3 regions of the Arthrobacter sp. NicSoilB8 genome follow, and region 3 is predicted to be linked to each of the others. Evidence: riboswitches for the same ligand, from Rfam matches in the RefSeq annotation. Region 3 holds a riboswitch; each other region holds the start of a gene.
What was found. Region 3 has a riboswitch for cyclic di-AMP ahead of LDO15_RS12880 (hypothetical protein). Riboswitches for the same ligand answer to the same signal wherever they lie in the genome.
Positions count from the first base shown of each region.

Region 1: another riboswitch for cyclic di-AMP. It lies ahead of LDO15_RS04095 (NlpC/P60 family protein); the one in region 3 lies ahead of LDO15_RS12880 (hypothetical protein).
Region 2: another riboswitch for cyclic di-AMP. It lies ahead of LDO15_RS03395 (hypothetical protein); the one in region 3 lies ahead of LDO15_RS12880 (hypothetical protein).

Region 1 is NZ_AP024655.1:897,291-902,069, reverse strand. Features, by position in the region: gene LDO15_RS04105 (NTP transferase domain-containing protein) at 1-605, opposite strand, end outside; gene LDO15_RS04100 (HNH endonuclease) at 718-1,218, opposite strand; gene LDO15_RS04095 (NlpC/P60 family protein) at 1,443-2,201, opposite strand; cyclic di-AMP (ydaO/yuaA leader) riboswitch at 2,497-2,680, opposite strand; gene LDO15_RS04090 (M23 family metallopeptidase) at 2,803-3,624, opposite strand; cyclic di-AMP (ydaO/yuaA leader) riboswitch at 3,629-3,842, opposite strand; gene LDO15_RS04085 (metal-dependent transcriptional regulator) at 3,993-4,688, opposite strand.
Region 2 is NZ_AP024655.1:726,936-731,714, forward strand. Features, by position in the region: gene LDO15_RS03385 (glycosyltransferase family 39 protein) at 1-20, opposite strand, end outside; gene LDO15_RS03390 (bifunctional glycosyltransferase family 2/GtrA family protein) at 21-1,541, opposite strand; gene LDO15_RS03395 (hypothetical protein) at 1,708-2,526, opposite strand; cyclic di-AMP (ydaO/yuaA leader) riboswitch at 2,526-2,713, opposite strand; gene LDO15_RS03400 (HAMP domain-containing sensor histidine kinase) at 2,842-4,470, opposite strand; gene LDO15_RS03405 (response regulator transcription factor) at 4,474-4,779, opposite strand, start outside.
Region 3 is NZ_AP024655.1:2,860,391-2,865,169, forward strand. Features, by position in the region: gene LDO15_RS12865 (VTT domain-containing protein) at 1-144, shown strand, start outside; gene LDO15_RS12870 (response regulator transcription factor) at 150-824, shown strand; gene LDO15_RS12875 (HAMP domain-containing sensor histidine kinase) at 817-1,821, shown strand; gene LDO15_RS12880 (hypothetical protein) at 2,002-2,673, opposite strand; cyclic di-AMP (ydaO/yuaA leader) riboswitch at 2,678-2,882, opposite strand; gene LDO15_RS12885 (hypothetical protein) at 3,056-3,310, shown strand; gene LDO15_RS12890 (cation:proton antiporter) at 3,466-4,671, shown strand; gene LDO15_RS12895 (DNA alkylation repair protein) at 4,708-4,779, opposite strand, start outside.

The DNA of each region.
Region 1 (4,779 bases), 2.0 Mb from region 3:
GTGGAACCGGAGGGAACGCGAACTTCCCGCACGTCCAGCCTAGCAAGAAGGGCGAAGACCGACGCGTTTTCCAGGCTGCCCGCGCGCGCGGCGTCCTCGGCGCATCGTTGTAGCCCGGCCGTGCTATAAAACCCCAGGAGCGGCTGCTTCCGGCCGTCAGCCGAGACGGCCATGACGCCGTCGCGCCCTTCGCTGCCCGTCGTACCGTCCGGCGTCACAGCGGGCGAATCAGCGGGCGAAGCGGCCAGCGCGTCGGCCAGGGTGCGGACGGCCGCGGCCGACCGCGGCATGTCGCAGGCGAGGACAAGGATGAACGGCGCGGGGTAGCCCGCTTCAGGGCGGCCAGCGTAATCGGCGGCCAGCGCGCCCACTCCCGCGGCGATGGCGGCGGCCGGGCCCGCGAACGGCGGGTCTTCCCGGCAACTGAGGACGCCGACGGGCAGGCCCCCGGGGTCAGGACCGACGACGACCGTGCGCCCTGCCGCGGCCGCGGAACGCAGTGACCGCTCCAGGAGAGTGGCGCCGTCGTAGATCAGCCGGGACTTGGGCACGCCGCCCAGGCGGGACGACCGTCCCCCGGCGAGAATGATGGCATCGAACTCCACCGGTTCAGCCTATCGCGGCGGGGGCTGCCGACGGTTGCCGCCGGGCCGGCGCCGCCCCCGGCTCCTTCGAGCGGCAGGCGGCCGCTCCGGGTCACCGACGCAGGGGCCTGGTTCAGGCGGCCGATTCAGGCAGCAGGAACGGGTCCCACGCCGGCGTCGGCTTTTCGAGTTCCTTGATCTGCCAGATGGTGCCCTTCGGCGGCCCCGGCACGAACCCGACCTTCCAGCCCATCTCCGCTGGCGTATGGTCTCCCTTGGCGTTGTTGCAGCGCAGGCAGGCCGCGACCAGGTTCTCCCAGGAATCGGCGCCGCCCCGGGACTTGGGCTGGACGTGGTCGATGGTGTGGGCAGCCTTGCCGCAGTAGGCGCAGCGGTGGGCATCGCGGCGGAGCACGCCGCGGCGGCTGACCGCTGTCATCGTGTTGTACCGCGGCCGGATGTACCGGTTCAGGAGGATCACGGAGGGGCGGCCCAAAATGTCCTGGGGGCCGACGACAGGGTCCTCACCTTCGGCCACGACGCTGGCCTTTCCGGTCAGGACAAGGACTAGCGCCCGGCGGAAGGTCACTACCGCCAGCGGTTCATATCCAGCATTCAGAACGAGTGTGCGCATCCGCATACCTCTTCACGGCCGCACCCGCCAGGGGCACGAGGGCCGGCTGCCCTGTGCATGGTCGGGCTATGGATCGACAAGACAAGAGTAAACACTCAACTGCCGGATCACCGAATATTTTTTCACGGACGCGGTGATTGACGCGGAAAGTTAATGAGGCGGTAACGCAAAAGACCCCCGCCTCACAAGAGGCGGGGGTCTTTTGAAGTGCGGAGGGCTTGTGCCTAGCCGCCGACGCGGATGAAGACCGGGCCGGAGCCGACGTTCACGCTGTACAGCGCGGTGGTGCCACCGTTCCAGCCGCCGTGGACGGCCATGCCGTTGCCGACGTAAACAGCGATGTGGGCCAGGCCCACGCCGCCGTTCTGGTAGTAGGCGAGGTCGCCCGGACGTGCTTCGGCGGCGCTCACGGTGCGGCCGAGGGACAGGTAACCTGCCGGCCAGCCGTGGTAGTGGATGCCGGCCGCGGCCAGGGCGTTGGTGGCGAGGGCGGTGCAGTCCTGCGCCACGCCGATCTGTGCGTAGGCGGCAGCGGCGATGGTCGCCCCGGCGCCGCTTCCGATGCCGGCGGGAGCCTGCGCAGCGACGCCGCCGCTGACGCCAAGCTGGGCGCCGCCGGCCTGGGAAGCCGTGGCGTCCTGGACCTGCACGACGGGCTTGGGAGCCTCGACGACGGGAGCCGGCGACGTGGTGACGGCGGGCTTCTCGTAGGAGATCGCAATGGTGGACGCGGCCGAGATCGTGGCCGGAGCGGACGCCTGGACCTCAAGGGCGGAAGCGGAGGTGGATTCGCGCTGAACGTTGGTCTCAGCAGCGTTGGCTGCGATTCCACTGGTCAGAACCAGACCGGAAGCTGCGGCGATGACCGCGGCCTGACGGCCCATGCCGCCGGCGTTGTCGCCGACTGCCTTGGCAATAACAGCCAGCGAGTTGGTCTTGGTGACCTCGGCGCGGTGCCGTGCAATGGTTGCACGAGTAGTCATTAAGTTCTCTCTTTCGTGATCCTTGGACCGCGCGTTTTTGGGCGCGGACTGAGGACGCTCCGGCATCTTGGGGGTACGCCGGATCGCCCCGAAATGGGTTACTTAGCGAAGGGTGTACTGCGAAGACGCGCCAAAAGCGGGAACTGCATGCTGTCCGGACTCAGTGGAAATCGAGCCAGCGGAACGTGATCCAATCCGGGCGCCGGCAAGGGCGGCACGAGACATGGATTTCAGCGGGCTCATAAGAGCCGCGCCAGTGCGCAGACGCGCAGCATTGTGGCGTGAAGACACGAAAGTAGCCTCTCCCAATGCCTACGAGGTGAGCTGTCGGATTCGGATGGGAGTCACCCGGCCGCGCTGCTTCCTGGGAAGCGTTGCGACTTAACCCCAAGGCCTTCTTTCGAAGGCCAAAATTGGTTCCCCCGCCCCTGCCAGACGATGTAATGCGAACGGACCTTGAGCGGTGGCAGAGCTAGGCAATCCACTCAAGAGCGCCAACTTCGGAAAAGTTGGCGTGCTTCAAACCCTACAGGAGTCCGGACCCAATGTCACATTCAGATCACGGCGTGTCGCGTGGATTTGAGAGCGGCCCATCATCTTTCTAGAGCCAGCCGAGCGGGTCAACGACATCGCCGTTGACCATGACTTCAAAGTGAAGGTGGCAGCCCGTGGAGGCGCCCGTGGTGCCGCTCATCGCAATGACATCGCCGCGGGAGACCTTCTGGCCGACCGTGACCGACGACGAGGACAGGTGGTTGTACGTGGTCTCCAGGCCGTTGCCGTGATCGATCACCACGCGGTTTCCGCCGCCGTAGGGGTGCCATCCGTTGAAGGTAACGGTGCCGCTGGCCGCTGCATGGACCTGAGTGCCGCACTGGGCGACGTAATCCTGGCCGCGGTGGAACTCGCCCGCGCCGCCGGTGATGGGGCTGACGCGGTAGCCGAACGGCGAGGCCGTGACCATCTGGTCCAGCGGCGCACCGAGCGTGCCGGCCGATGCCGCACGGGTGATGCTGCCCACGGACTGCGCACTCAGCAGCTGCTTGAGCTTCCCGTCCGGATCGCCCTTGGTGGTGACGGCGGTGCGGCTGAAATCGACCTTCGCGGCGGCGGCAGCCGTGACATCCGGCTGCACTGCGGCGGCCAGGGCGCCCGATCCGTCGGTGTTCGAGGCCATGACCGGGCTGGTGACGGGGACCGTTACCGTGAGGATCAGGCCGGTTGCGGCCAGGGCGATCCCGGCCTTCTGCCCGACGCCGCTGGCCGCTGCGAAGTCCGTTACCTGACGGAACGGACCGCGCCGGCGACGGCGTTCATCCCGGTGCACGTCGCGCGGGCGTTCGGCCGTATAGGCGAGTACGGGACGCGGCTCCGGAGCGGGACCGCTCGCGCGGCGACGGCCCCTGGCGGTCTGGGTGGTCAAGAACGGTTCCTCTCTGGATAGCCTGCGAAGTTAGCTGTCGGATTCGGGTCAGAGAGATCAAAGACCCGGTCCGCCGTTGCAAGCGCCCAGACACAGGGGCATCCTCAGGGATCCCTCGGTGGAAGTTGCTTGCCGCTGACGGACTTCACCCCAAGGCTGCCGAAGAAGCAGCCGAAAGTGGTTCCCCCGCCCCTGCCAGAAGGTGGTTCTGCGACTGATCCGCTGGCAGGGCTCGGCTTCGGATCAGGTAACGCTTTGGTATCGGTACTGGCCACTAACTATAGGCGATTAAGCCGCCCGGTAATAAATCCGTAATCGCTTTTGTGCACAACTCATGGGTCGTCCCATCTCCGGGACGTCGTGGCTGGTCAGGCGACTGTTACAAACACGTGCGCGGCAACCTCGGGCGGCAGCTCCAGCGCGCCTTCGATATCCGGGACCCGGACCGAGATGTACTCCCCGACCCGCTCCAGCGACACCAGCGCACCGGGCCGGATTCCGCCCTCGTCGAGCTGGGCCAGGAGCTCCGGTTCCACCTGGATCGGCTCCGCGAGCCGGTTGACCCTGATCCGCGAGCCCGGACCGTAGCCGGCCATGGCGTCCAGCAGGTTCACAACCCCGTCCATGTGGGCGCCGGAGGGCGCACCGCCCAGTTCCGCAAGCCCCGGAATCGGGTTCCCGTAGGGCGAAACCGTGGGGTGGTTGAGCATCTCGAAGATGCGTCGCTCGACGCGTTCACTCATGACGTGCTCCCAGCGGCAGGCTTCCTCGTGGACGTAGGCCCAGTCGAGCCCGATCACGTCAGCCAGCAGACGTTCGGCGAGACGGTGCTTGCGCATCACGCCGACGGCGCGTTTCCGCCCGGTTTCTGTCAGCTCAAGGTGCCGGTCGCCCGAAACAACCACCAGCCCGTCACGTTCCATCCGGCCGATGGTCTGGGAAACGGTGGGGCCGGAGTGGCGGAGCCGTTCGGCGATGCGGGCGCGGAGGGCGACGATGTTTTCTTCTTCAAGTTCCAGAATGGTCCGAAGATACATCTCCGTGGTATCGATCAGATCCGTCATTCAGCTCAGCTCCTCGAGCGCAGTCCTTGCGTCATTCCCACCGTACCGCGTGCGGGCTGCGTGCAGGATGCGCCCTGGCGAGATCCGCCGT
Region 2 (4,779 bases), 2.1 Mb from region 3:
GGGCTGATGGTTGCCGTCATTTATTTGGCCGTTTCTGTGCGGGGGAGGGAAGCATCGGTGCCGCTTTGCGCGGGAACAGCATCGGGGGCGCCCTGCGCCGGAAGGTCGGGGATGGGTCTGTTGCGGAAGACCACCAACCGGAAGAGCAGGAATTTGACGGCCGTGGCCGCCAGGTTGGCGGCGGTGACCGTGACGAGTTCGAGCCAGCGGTCCGGGGACCCGCCTGACGCGCCGTGAACCAGGGCGAGGGCGCCCGAGGTCAGGGCGAGCCCGATCCCGAAGACCAGCAGTCCCTCGAAGTGGTGGCGTGCCGCCTGGCTGCGTCCTTGGATGCCGAATGTGAAGCGCCGGTTGGCCGCTGTGTTGGCCACGGCGGTGGTGAGCAACGCGAGGAAGTTGGCCAGCTGCGGGTCCATGATCCCGCGGCAGAGCAGGAAGATCACCAGGTACGCGAGGGTGGAGGCCACCCCGATGCTGCCGAAGCGGACGAGCTGTCCGAAGAGGCTTCCGCCGGGGCTTTGTTCCTGGGACCGTGATGAGGCCGGCAGCGGCCCGCGGGCCAGGGCGGCACGCAGTTCGGGAACCGGAATCCGGCCGGAGACCAGGTCACGGCTCAGCCGTGCCATGCCGCGCAGGTCCGCGAGGGCAGTCTGGATGATGTCCACGCTGGAATCGGGGTCGTCGGTCCAGTCCACCGGGACTTCGTGGACGCGCAGGCCGCACTTTTCGGCCAGGACCAGCAGTTCGGTGTCGAAGAACCAAGCGTTGTCCAGCGTGTGGGGCAGCAGCTGCCGTGCCACGTCCGCCCGGATTGCCTTGAAGCCGCACTGCGCGTCGCTAAAGTGGGCGCCGAGGAGTGACTGCAGCAGGAAGTTGTAGCTGCGCGAGATGAATTCCCGTTTGGGGCCGCGGACGACGCGCGAGTTGCGGGTCAGCCGGGTCCCGATCGCCAGGTCGGAGTGCCCCGAAATGAGCGGGGCGAGGAGGGGACCGAGCGCTGCCAGATCGGTGGAGAGGTCCACGTCCATGTATGCCAGGACCGGCGACGGCGAGGCAAGCCATACCTTGCGAAGGGCATGGCCGCGGCCTTTTTCGGCCATGTGGACCACGTTCACCTCGCGCAGCTCGCGGGCTACGCGTTCGGCCGTCTTGAGCGTCCCGTCGGTGCTGGCGTTGTCCGCCACGGTGATCCGGAACGGGTGCGGGAAGGAGCCGAGAAGGTAAGTATGGAGCCGGCGCAGGCAAGCTTCGAGGTCCCGTTCCTCGTTGAAGACCGGGATGGCGACATCCAGCACCGGTGTGCTGGTACGCGTGTCTATGGGTGAGCGCCGGCTGCCGTGGCTGGTCAGAGGCCCGTCAAACGGGCCAGGGACGGGAGTATCGGCCAGCACATGCCCCGATGAGGCAGGCCCGGACGGTGCAGGCCCGGACAGTGCAGACCCGGACGGTGCACGTTCTGACGTGGCGGCGGACGCCGCCGGACCGGCCGGCGGCGCCGCGGAGCGGGGAAGGGTTCCTGTGCCCTGGTCTGTGAATGTCATGGCTCAACTTTCCCGGCGGCCCATATGAGGGCTTTAGGGTCAAGCTGTGCGGGGGCTGTGGAAGTTCGGCCCGCTCCCGGTATGGCACACGCCTAAGAGGCCCCGGATCACGAGGATCCGGGGCCTCCAAGGAGGGGCTGGGCAGGCGGGGCCGGCTGGTGCCGGCTTAGTACCAGTTGTGCGCCAAGTGGAAGTTCAGGGCGCCGCAGGGTGAGCCGTAGCGCGTCTTGACGTAGTTCAGGCCCCAGTTGATCTGGGTCCGGTAGTTCGTCAGGTAATCGGCGCCGGCGCTCGCCATCTTCGAGGCTGGCAGGGACTGGACCACGCCGTAGGCGCCGCTGCTGGGGTTCTTGGCGGTCGTCTTCCAGTCCGATTCCTTGGTCCAGAGCTTCTGCAGGCACTGCATCTGGCCCGGAGCCCAGCCGTAGCTGCCCAGCTGGGCGGCGGCGTAGGCCTGCGCGCCGGCGGGATCGTCGACTGCGACCGGAGCCGCCGCCGGAGCCGGTGCTGCCACGGGAGCGGGAGCCGGCGCAGGTGCTGCCGCGGGTGCCGCTGCAGGAGCGGGTGCGGGGGCCGCGGCGGGTGCCGGTGCGGGCGCGGGGGCAGCAGCAGCCGGGGCGGCCGGCGGTTCGGCGGCCTTAACTTCCGGGAGCGTGGGGGCCACGTTTTTTCCCGCCGGAGCGGTGGGAGCAGCGATCTGGACGCGTTCGAAGTTGAGCTTGGCCAGCGGGTCGGCACTGGTGGCCGTCGAGGTGTTCGCAACATTCGCCCCGTGCGTTCCCGGTTCTGCTGCCTGGCTGGCGGCGGCGCCGCCCACCAGCATTGCGCAGGCGACGGTGACGACGGCGGCGCGGTGGCCGGTGATGCCGAGCCCGGTGGCCAGCCGCGACAGGGCGGATGCCTGCTTGGCTGGTTCGGCGCGGTGACGCGACTTCGTGGAGTGTGCAACGCCGTCAGGGCGCGTTTGTACCTGGAGTTCAGTCATGATCGCCTCTCAACGCCTGCGGAGTTAGCTGTCGGGTTCGGATGAGGTCATCCGGCCGCACGGAAAAGTCACGTGTCGGCTTCACCCCAAGGGCGCATATGTGCAGAATGCCCGGGAACTCTGGGTCCCCCGCCTCTGCCTCGTCTAGCGGAATCCGGGAAGCGGCAGAGTTTGGCGTCCATCCGGATGTGCGGCGCCGATGGCAGCGCACTCCTACGACGCTACAGGACGGCGACGCTTAAGTCACATTTTGGTAACAGGAGTCACAGCGGCGGGGTGTCGGCTTGTGTAGACCCTTGGGCCGCATTCGTGGGCTTACGCGGGCGCGGATGGGGGTGCCGCGGGCAGCCGAACGGCGAACTCCGTCCGGCCGGGCCTGGACGTGACCTCGACGGTCCCTCCGTGGGCCTCCACGATCGACTGGACAATGGACAGGCCCAACCCGCTCGTCCCCTCGGAGGTCGGCGCGGGAGCCGCCATGCCCGCAGCTCTGGAGGCTGCGGACAAACCGCCGGAAACCGTGCCGGAAAGGGTGCCGGACGCAGTGCGGGCTCCCGCCGCTGCGACCGCAGGCTGGGCGGCGGTGCCCGCCCGATTGGTGCGCGAGGCGTCGGCCCGGGCGAAGCGGGCGAAGACGCGTCCGACGAATTCGGGGTCGATGCCGCTGCCGTTGTCCGTCACTGTGACCACCGCGCTGCCGTCAGCCGAACGCATGACCCCCGTGACCACCTTCGTCCCGGGTTCCGTGTGCTTGCGTGCGTTGGACAGGAGGTTGGCGAGGACCTGGTGCAGCTGGGTCGCATCCCCCCGCACCACCACGGGCTCGTCCGGGAGTTCCAGCTGCCAGATGCGGTCCGGGGCCATGACCTTTTCATCGCTCACCGTCTCGATGGCCAGCTGGGTGAGGTCGACGTCGGTGACCTTGAGCGGCTGCCCCTCGTCCAGCCGTGCCAGCAGTAGCAGGTCTTCCACGAGGGTGGTCATGCGCTCGGACTGGCTCTGCACGCGGGCGAGGGATTTCTCGCCGTCGGGCGTGAAGTGCTCGGTCATCCGCATCAGCTCGGTGTAGCCGCGGATGGCCGTGAGCGGAGTGCGGAGCTCGTGCGAGGCGTCGGCAACGAACTGCCGCACCTTCATTTCGCTTTCCTGCCGTGCCTCGAGGGCGTTGGAGACGTTGTCCAGCATCTGGTTCAGCGCGTAACCCACGCTGCCCACCTCGGTTCCCGGATGGGCCACCGACGCCGGGACGCGCACCCCGAGCGCCACCTCGCCCGCGTCCAGCGGGAGGCGGGAAACCTTGGTGGCAACCTCGGAGAGCTGTTCCAGCGGCTTCATGGTCCGCCGGATCACAGCCGTCCCGGCGAGGCCGATCAGCACGAGCCCGCCCGCGGAGACCACCACCATGGTCCAGACCAGCGAGGCCAGGGTGTTTTGTTTTTCTGCCAGCGGGAGCCCGGTAACGATCACGTCGCCGTAGGGTGCACGCACGGCAGTGAGCCGGTAGTCCCCGGCCGAGAGGGTCCGGTCCACCGGCAGCCCGTTCGGGGTGAGCGCCAGGAGGACGGCGTTGTCGTCCGGGGAAAGGCTCTTGCGGGTGGCGTCCCCGGCCAGGAAGCCGGGGTTGCTGACCTCTCCGCCCTGTATGCGTGCGTTGAGCGTGCCGATGCCCTGCCCCCGGGCCTCAAGAGGGTCCGGACGCCCGTCCGGGTTGCCGGACACGGGCCGGCCGAACTCGCTCGAGCGGTGGGAGGCCTGGCTGAGCTGGTCATCGAGCTGCCGGGTCAGGAACAAGTCCATGGAGGCATAGCTGAACAGTCCCACAGCGCCGCAGATGGCCACGAGCAACGCCATGGCCACGAGGACCAGTCGGGTGCGCAAGTGCCACGTGGAGGGGTTGCGCCAATCGCGCCCGGGGACGCGGGTCACACCGGAAAGTGAGGGCACGGATCAGTCCGCCGGCTTGAGGACGTAGCCTGCGCCTCGCACGGTGTGGATCATGGGCGCGTGGTTGGCGTCGACCTTCTTGCGGAGGTAGGAAATGTACAGTTCCACGATGTTCGCCTGGCCGCCGAAGTCATAGTCCCAGACCCGGTCCAGAATCTGGGCCTTGCTGATGACCCGCTTGGGGTTCTCCATGAGGTAGCGCAGCAGTTCGAACTGCGTGGCGGTCAGGTGCAGCTCCTCGCCGGCCCGGGTGACTTCACGAGTATCGACATTGAGCACAAGGTCGCCCACCACGAGTTCGGCGGTGTC
Region 3 (4,779 bases):
CGCCGCACCCACCGACGCACGGACACCGGCAACACGGCTGCGGGAACCGGGGACGGCAACACGGCTGCGGGAACCGGGGACGGCGACACGGCTGCGGGAACTGGGGACGGACTGCGGACCCGGGAAATGGCCGCGGAAGAATAGGTGCCATGACAACCGCTGACCGCCCGTCCCTGCTGCTGGTCGAGGACGACGGTGTCCTGGGGCCACTCATCGCCGAGCTCCTGGAGCCGGATTACCAGGTCCGGCTGGTGACCGACGGCCGTGACGGCCTGCACCTGGGGCTGACCCAGGCCTGGGACGTGATGGTGATTGACCGCGGGCTCCCCGTAATGGACGGCATCGCCCTCATCGCGGCGTTGCGGTCCAAAGGCATCGCCACGCCCATCCTGATCCTGACCGCCCTGGGCGATGCCGGCGAGAAAGTCCGGGGACTCGACGCCGGCGCCAACGATTACGTGACCAAGCCGTTCGACGCCGCCGAGCTGGCAGCACGCCTGCGTGCCCTGACGCGCACCTTTGCTCCGGCCGCGGCACCGTTGACGATCGGAGACTGGGAACTCGACCCGGCGCAACGCACCGTCCGGTCTGTCTATGGGCATGCGGTGTCACTGACAGCGAAAGAAGCCCAGCTCCTGGCGGCCCTTGCCGCGGAACCTGACCGGGTTTTCACCCGGGACGAACTCCTCGCGGCGTACTTCCACGCTTCCGACCAGCCCGGCATGATCGATACCTACGTTCACCACCTTCGCCGGAAGGTCGCCAAGGCCGTCATCCGCACCGTTCACGGCGTCGGCTACCAGATCGGCGACGCCAGTGAGTAATGCAGGGACCGACGGCGAAAATCCGGACCGCTCCACGCTGCGCAAGGCCTCGCTCAAGGTCGCCCTGCGGATCAGCGCCGCGTGCGCGGTCATGGTTCTCGGGCTCCTCGCCGCCACGGCCCTTTATCTCATGAATCAGCTCGCACATCCGGAAGTGCCGGGCCCGGCGGCCGGGACGGCCTACGCCTACCTGGATTCCAAGGATGTGCTCGAAGCCATGGTCATCGCCGGCGTGGCGGGAATCGTGCTGGCGGGCTTCGTCGGGTGGCTCAGCGCGCGCAGCGCCATCCGGCCCCTCGGCGACGCCTTGGCCCGGCAGCGGCGCTTCGTCCAGGACGCCAGCCACGAACTGCGCACGCCTTTGACCATCCTGGACACCCGGATCCAGCTCGCCCAGCGCAACACCGAACCCGAATCCAGGCAGGGCCAGGACCTGGCCCGGATCCGTGAGGACGCCGCCACGCTGACCGGAATTGTCAACGAACTGCTCCTCGCGGCAACCACGGACGCCCCGGACCGCTCGGCGCCGCCCGCCGATCTGGCCGGCGCCGCCGCCGGCGTCGCCGGGAGCCTTCAGCCGGTGGCCGGCCAGCGGGACGTGCGCCTGGATTTCTCCGCCGAGGCCCGGCCGCTGGCCCGGATCGACGCGAACGCTCTGCGCCGTGCGGTACTGGCCCTGGCTGACAACGCCCTCGCCCACACCCCTCCGGGCGGCCGCGTCAGCATCACGACGTCGATCGAGCAGCACCGCGCGGTCATCACCGTGGCGGACACGGGGACCGGCATCACGGGTGTGGATCAGGCCCGGATTTTTGATCGCTTCGTGCGGGCCTCCGCTACCGGCGGATCACAGGGACAGCGGAGCTTTGGCATCGGGCTGGCCCTGGTCCGGGAGATCGCGGTCGCTGCAGGCGGTTCCGTCGAGGTGGCCTCGACCGGTCCTGGGGGAACCGTCATGAAGATGACGCTCCCGCTGGCGGGCGTCGGAAATCCGTGAGAAGTCCGGACCCGCGCCGGGCGGACCATGACAATCATGCCCAGATCAATAAGCCCAGGCCAACCTGACCCATAGTAATCGGACATAGGAAAGACCGGCGATCGCTTGCCCCCAAGGGAATTCGATCGCCGGTCTTTCCGGTCTGGCTAATCCCGGGGGGACTGTTTGGCCCCTGCGGGCTTAGGCCCGGACGAAGGTCACGCCGCCGGTGGCGGTGAGCCAGGACAGCGGGTGGACCATCGTCGCGTTGACGCCGTTCATGCCGCCGCTGACTACCTGGCCGTTGCCGGCGTAGATGCCGACGTGGCCGGACTGGACCACCATGTCGCCGGGCTGCGGGGTCGCCACAATGGTTCCGAGGCCAAGGAAGGCGCGGGGGCCGATGTCGCCGACGGGCTTGCCCGCTGCGCCCAGGGCCTTTTCCACCATGGCGGTGCAGTCCTGGGTGATGCCCAGCTGGCTGTAGGCGGCCGAGAGCATGATGGCGTTCCGGCCACCGGCGGGCGCCGCAGCCGGGGCGGCGGCCGGAGCAGCCTGCACCTGCACGGTTGCCTTCGGTGCCGCCGCAGGCGCTGCGGGAGCCACTGCGGGAGCCGCGGCAATAGCCTTGGGCTGTTCGATGACGGGAGCGGCGACCGTGGCCACCGCGGGGCGGTCAAAGCTGATCTTGACGCTTGAATCGGCGCTGACCGGCGCGCTGACGAGTCCCTTGACGTCCAGAGTGGACGCCGGAGCGGAGTCGCGCTTCGCAGGTGCCGCGGCAGCGTTGGCTGCCATTCCGCTGGTGAGGACCAGGCCGGATGCGGCGGCGAGGACGGTGGCATGGCGCGCAAAAGTACGGATTGAAGACATGGATGTAGCCTCTCCCAATGCCTGCGAGGTGAGCTGTCGGATTCGGATGGGAGTCACCCGGCCGCACTCAAGGGCCCGTCGTTGCGGGCGCTGTGCGGCTTCACCCCAAGACCTGCATCTATCAGCAGGCCAAAAGTGGTTTCCCCGTCTCTGCCGGTCGTTGATGCGAGTTACCCCCGGGCCGCGGCAGAGTTAGGCAATCGGCTGGGGAGCGCCCGTATCGGAGACAACAGGCACATGTCCACGGTAGCGCGAACCGCACCCGAATGTCACATTAAGGTAACGGAGGCCACGGTGCCGGCCGGCAAATGCCCGTAGGGCGCCACGGCTTTTCGCACATAGGATGATGCCACCAGCACCACCTTCGAAGCGGAGGCCCGAAATGAACAGCCACTGTGTCGCCATCTGCCAGTTGAGCAACCAGCCCCAGGAGGATTTCGACGTCAACACCGAACTGCTGATCCTGGACGGCGGGGACGTCCACGTGTCCACCTGGGATGCTGAACCGCGGGACGGCGGCTTCGACGAGCACGTCCTGAACGACCGGGTGGACGCGCTCGGGTTCATGGTGGTCAATGACTGGGCCTTCCTGGACGGGAAGGCGTATGCGGTAGTGGAGCGGCGGACTGCACCTTAGACGCAGGCACCTTAGACGCACGGCACAGTTGGCGCACGGCACCGCAGAGGGGACTAATCTCATTCCATGATGAAGGAGCCGACGGCCGGCATCACCGCCATCCCGGTCGCGCTTGCCTGCCCGACAGTCCAACGGCCGGCCTGCAGCGGCGAGCCGTGACGTTCCTGTCCTTGGCGCTGATCGCCGTCGTCGCACTGGCCGGCCCGCTGCTGGCACTGCCGGTGCGCTGGCGGTTGCCTGTGGTGCTGGGTGAACTGCTCGCCGGCATCGTGATCGGGCGGTCGGGATTGGCCCTCGTGGACCCCTCCGATCCGACGTTTAGCCTGCTGGCCAACATCGGGTTCGCGCTGATGATGTTTGTGGCCGGAACCCACGTTCCCGTGAGGGATCCTCAGATCCGCTCCGCCCTCGGCAAGGGGGCCCGCCGGGCGACGGCGGCGGCGGCGGCGGCGGTGGCAGTCGGCACCGGCATCGGCCTGCTCTTCGGGACTGGTCATGCCCCGCTCTACGTCGTGCTGCTGGCGTCCTCTTCGGCTGCCCTGGTCCTTCCAATCGTCGATTCGCTGCGCCTGGGCGGACCCGATGTCGTCGCCATGACAGCGCAGGTGGCAATCGCCGACATCGCCTGCATTGTGGCGCTGCCGCTCCTGGTGGATCCGCCCCACGCCGGCCGGGCGGCGCTCGGCGCACTCACCGTGACCGGCTGTGCGGTGGCGCTCTATGTCGCGCTGCGCTGGCTGGAGGACAAGGGCATCCGCGGGCGCGTGCACCGTCTCTCGGAAAACCGCAAGTTCGCCCTCGAGCTGAGGTTCCAACTGGCGGCGCTGTTTGCAATGGCCGGCGTGGCGACTTTCAGCAACGTGTCGGTGATGATGGCGGGTTTTTCCTTCGGCCTGGTGGTGGCCGCCGTCGGCGAACCGCGGCGGCTGGCCCGGCAGCTGTTCGCCCTTAGCGACGGCTTCCTGGGGCCGGTGTTTTTCGTCTGGCTGGGAGCCTCATTGACGCTGAGGGACCTGGCCGGGCATCCGGACATGATTGGTCTGGGCCTGGCCCTGGGTGCCGGGACGCTGCTGACGCACGCCGGCCTGGTGTTCCTCGGGCTCCCGCTGCCCCTCGGGGTGTTGTCCGCGGCCCAGCTCGGCGTGCCCGTGGCGGCGGCGAGCATCGGGACGCAGCTGCAGGTGCTGCTCCCCGGCGAGGCCGCCGCGCTGCTGGTGGGCGCACTGGTCACCATCGCCGCGAGCGCTGTTGCCGGTTCACGGGCGGCCAGGACGTTCGCGCTTCCCGCGAATTCCGGCGGAAAATCCGGCGGGGCCGGCACCATTGTCGGCCCAGGCGACCCGGGCGATCCCCAAGGCTGAGCGAGGGCGCGGGCAGCCGCTGCCGGGGCGGACCGGTCACCCTCGGGCGGACGTGAACTGCAGCTCGGGCCTCTTCTTCGCCATCTCCGCCAGGACCCGGGAAACCGC